Regions from separate parts of the Streptomyces sp. CA-111067 genome, predicted to be linked through region 2. Evidence: riboswitches for the same ligand, from Rfam matches in the RefSeq annotation. Region 2 holds a riboswitch; the other holds the start of a gene.

Region 1 (2,181 bases), 6.8 Mb from region 2:
TTTCCTCGGTCAGGGCCTGTTCCAGGGCGTCCAGGGTCTCCCCGGCCACTGCCAGACCTGCCGATTCGTGATGCGCCCGCACGATCGTGGAGTCCACGCTGACCAACTCCAGGCCGACCTGCCGCCGCGCGGCCGCCTCGGCGATCAACGCGTCCATCAGGTCCTGGAACACCCCGGCCTTGGCCCAGTTGCTGAACCGGGAGTAGATGGTGGACCAGGGCCCGTACCGGTCCGGGACATCACGCCAGCCACTGCCGGTCCGGAACCGCCACAGCACCCCGTTGAACTGGTCCCGCACCCGCCGCGGCAACGGCCCGGTGGCCGTCACCGGCAAGTGCAACTCGATCAGAGCCCATTCGGCATCCGTCACGTCAAAACGCGCCACGCACGAGTTCTACCAGCCACCGGCAACAGACCACCGGGCCTCTCAAAGATCCAAACCTCGAACAGCCCCTAGGGCTCCGCCAGCCGGAGTTCGACGTCAGGCCGAACCGGGGCGGGGCATGGGCCCCGCCCCGGTCCGGGTGGCGGATACGGCGGTGCGGCCTGATGTGCGGCCGTGTGGCGTACGCAACATATGAGCCGATCTGTTTGAAGTACGACCGTGTGCCCGGTTAGCGTCAACGACCGTTGCCCGTCCAGCAGTCGCGCCTGGCGGCCCGGGCGCACATCGCCGAGTCCCCGTCAGGGGAGCCGGGGAACCAAGAGTTCCCTGGGGTGAATCGGGACCTTTCGCCCACCACGGGCGGCGGACCCGTAGGAGACCTTCCTGCTCCGAACCCGTCAGCTAACCCGGTAGGCGAGAAGGAAGGAAAGGAGCGACGCCGCTTCATGGCGTTCACCCACCCCCAGCCCCAGCCCAAGTCCGCGTCCCGCGGGAAGCACCGCCGTCCCGGCCGCAGCGTCCTGCGCACCGGCACCACCCTGGCCGGGGTCGCGGTCGTCACCGCCACCGGCGGCCTCGGCGCCAGCGCGATGGCCGCGCCGGGGCAGGCGGAACCGGCCGCCGTACAGCCCGTCTCCCTGGCCCAGGCACTCGACGTGCCCGAGACGCTCGCCGACTCGCTGGCCGCGCAGGCCGACGCGCAACTGCGCGAGGCCGCCGCCAGGACCGAGCGGGCCCAGCACGCCCGCGAGCAGGCGGCCGCAGCGGCGATGGCCAAGGCCGCCGCCAAGGCACAGGCCGCGGCCGTGCACGAGGCGCGGCAGCAGGCCGCCCGCGCCGCCGAGCGCAAGCGGCTGAACTCCTTCGTGCTGCCGGTCGCGCACTCCTACGTCTCCACCGGCTACCTGGCGTCGAGCAATCTGTGGTCGTCCGGCCGGCACACCGGCATCGACTTCCACGCGGCCATGGGCACCGACGTGCACGCGGTCGGCGCCGGCACCGTGGTCGAGGCCGGCTGGGGCGGCTCGTACGGCAACAACATCGTGATCAGGATGGCCGACGGCGAGTACACCCAGTACGGCCACCTGTCGTCGATCCAGGTCACGGTCGGCCAGCGGGTGACCCCCGGGCAACGCATCGCGCTGTCCGGCGCCACCGGCAACGCCACCGGGCCGCACCTGCACTTCGAGGTGCGCACCACCCCCGACTACGGCTCGGACGTGGACCCGGTGGCCTACCTGCGCAAGCACGGCCTGAGCGTCTGACCCGCCCCGGCGGGCCCCGAACGAGGGTCCGCCGGGCCGGCCGGCGTCCGATCACGGCCGCGGCGGCGTCCGAAAAGGGCGGCGCTGTCCCAAAACAATGCCCGAATTCTGGGGCTGCTTTCTGATTCCCGTGCGTGCTGGAATAGAGTCGCGCACAATACGGGGAAAGAACGGAGTCCTGCGATGTGGAATCGGATGTGAACGGCCAGGACGGCTCGGGGCGTCGTATCTCCGCCCAGGTGGTGTGTACGGCCGTCCGCGACGACATCGTCGCCGGCTTCTTCCCGCCGGGCAGCCGGCTCACCGAGGAACTGCTCGCGCAGCGCTACGGCGTGTCCCGGGTGCCGGTGCGCGAGGCGCTGCGCACCCTGGAGTCCGAGGGGTTCGTCCGCACCCGCAGGCACGCCGGCGCCTCGGTGGCGGAGCCCACCGAGCAGGAGGCGGCCGACCTGCTGGAACTGCGCGGACTGCTGGAGCCGCTGGGTGCCGCGCGGGCGGCCAGACGGCGGACCGAGGCGCATCTGAAGGTGC
Region 2 (2,181 bases):
TTCGACGCCGAGGCCGCGGTGGCCTACGGGCTGGTGGACCGGGTGACGAGCAGCCGCAAGTCGATCCCCGCGTACCGGCCGCGGTGAGCCGCGGTGGTACCCGAACTGCCGCCGCTGCCCGCCCTGACCCGGTCGGAGGGCGAACTGATCGACAGCTACCTGGAGATCGTCGACCTGCTCGGCCGGATCAACCCGTCGCGGACCGCCGACACCTACAGCGCGCTGCGGGCCGCCCAGGCGCTGGTCGGCCGGGCGGCGGAGCTGCGTGACGCGCTGGCCACGATGCACCTGCGCGGCGAGTCCGCCTTCCACCACGCCACCCTCGGGCGGGCGCTGCGGGTGCTGGACGGCGAGCGCCGGTCGTCGCTGGTCGTGGTGGCGCCGGAACGGGCTCCCGGGCCGCCGGACTGAACCGCCAGACGTACCCGCCGGGGACCGGCCGGCCGAGCGGCGTCGCACCGCCGGTCGATCGCCGGGCCGGTCACTCAGCGGCAGGGGGTCCCCCGCACGGCGGTAGCGGCCACCTCCGTTGGGGTAGCCGGAAGCCGCCGGAAACGCGGCGTCCGACTTGCGCGTGGCGGCTTGACGCCGACCCGCGGATATGAGCCGCGCGCAGGTCAGGCGGTGCGGTAGTCGCACCGGTCGGGCTTTCGCGAGCGGACATTCACTCGATCGGATGACATGTGACGAGCATCACATAGCGCGTTTCCCGCCCGGTCGCGGCGGCCGGTGTGCGTGACGATCCGTAGTGACGACAAGCCCCCGCCGCCGTGGCGGGGCGGTCCGCGCGGAAGCCCAATCCCGCCGGCGCGCGGATGCCAGGTCGCGACTCGAGTGCAACGGCGGGAGCGGAGGACCCAGGCACGACGGGGCCGGTCCGGAACGCATCCGGGCCACTCCTTGGGGTGAAGCCGCAGCACGCGGCCGGGCATCTTCGCCTGCCCGAACCCGACAGGTCATCCTTCGCAGGCTGACGACGAAGGGTTGCGCATGACCACGCCCAACCGCGTGTCCACCCGGCTGACCCGGATCGGCGCCGCTTCCGTCCTGACCGCCGCCGTGGTCGCCGTACCACCGCTGCTGCCGCACACCGCGCAGCGGGCCGAGGCCGCCACCCAGGCCGCCAAGGCGCTCGGGGTCGCCGCCTCGAAGAAGGGCTCGCCCTACCAGTGGGGCGCGGCGGGCCCCAGCCGCTTCGACTGCTCCGGGCTGACCCTCTACTCGTTCAAGCGGGCCGGCAAGACCCTCCCCCGCACCGCCGCCGCGCAGTACGGCAGCACCAAGCACATCTCCGCCGGCTCCCGCCGGGTCGGCGACCTGGTGTTCTTCCACAGCGGCTCGGCGAGCTCCTCGGTCTACCACGTCGGCATCTACGCGGGCGACGGCCGGATCTGGCACGCGCCCAAGACCGGCGCCCGGGTGCGGCTGGAGAAGATCTGGACGGGGGGTGTCTGGTACGGGCGGGTGGGCTGACCCGCCGGGCGGCGCCGGTGCGGTCAACGCACCGGCACCGCCCAGGGGATCATCACCCAGACCGTCTTGCCGCCCTCGTCGGTCGGCGTGACCTGGAGCCTGCCGCCGGACTCCGCGGTGAGGTGACGGATGATCACCATCCCGCGCCCGTTGTCCTGCTGCACGGCCCCGGGTAGCCGCTGCGGCCAGCGCGGGTGGCTGTCGGTCACGCCGATGTGCAACCGCTCACCCCGCTCCCACCGGACGTCGATGGTGAAGGTCGGGGACATGCCCGAGGTGTGCAGCACCGCGTTGGTGGCCAGCTCCGAGACCATGAGCCGGACCGAGTCGGTGGCCGGGTCCCCGTCCGGCATGCCCCAGTCGGTGAGCAGCCCGCACACGTAGCGGCGGGCCGTCGTCACCGACGCCGGCTCGCTCGGCAGGGTGATGGACGCTTCCTGAAGATCTGCCATCGCGACACAGTCCCTTTCCCGCCGTGACCGGGCTCCGGTGCGTGGCGGCCGTCCGATGCGGGCCCGGAAGTGGGCCCGGATGCGGCGGGTTCGCGCCAGAGTGCCACTAATCGTGCCGCCATTGCCGGTGTCGCACAGCACAATGCATATATCTGTCGCTCAAATCGGTGAACTCTGCTACGTGAGAACGCATTAGGTCGGCACACTGTCGTAACGGTTCCCATACCGTCACACCGCGCACTTCTGGAGGTCCGAA

The links. Region 2 has a riboswitch for cyclic di-AMP ahead of ACQPW6_RS01880 (C40 family peptidase). Riboswitches for the same ligand answer to the same signal wherever they lie in the genome.
Region 1: another riboswitch for cyclic di-AMP. It lies ahead of ACQPW6_RS32140 (M23 family metallopeptidase); the one in region 2 lies ahead of ACQPW6_RS01880 (C40 family peptidase).

What each region holds. Positions count from the first base shown of each region.
Region 1 is NZ_CP192103.1:7,238,718-7,240,898, forward strand. Features, by position in the region: partial or broken gene ACQPW6_RS32135 (IS5 family transposase) at 1-385, opposite strand, end outside; cyclic di-AMP (ydaO/yuaA leader) riboswitch at 662-817, shown strand; gene ACQPW6_RS32140 (M23 family metallopeptidase) at 832-1,650, shown strand; gene ACQPW6_RS32145 (GntR family transcriptional regulator) at 1,836-2,181, shown strand, end outside.
Region 2 is NZ_CP192103.1:434,513-436,693, forward strand. Features, by position in the region: gene ACQPW6_RS01870 (ATP-dependent Clp protease proteolytic subunit) at 1-87, shown strand, start outside; gene ACQPW6_RS01875 (hypothetical protein) at 94-411, shown strand; cyclic di-AMP (ydaO/yuaA leader) riboswitch at 819-987, shown strand; gene ACQPW6_RS01880 (C40 family peptidase) at 991-1,473, shown strand; gene ACQPW6_RS01885 (ATP-binding protein) at 1,497-1,925, opposite strand.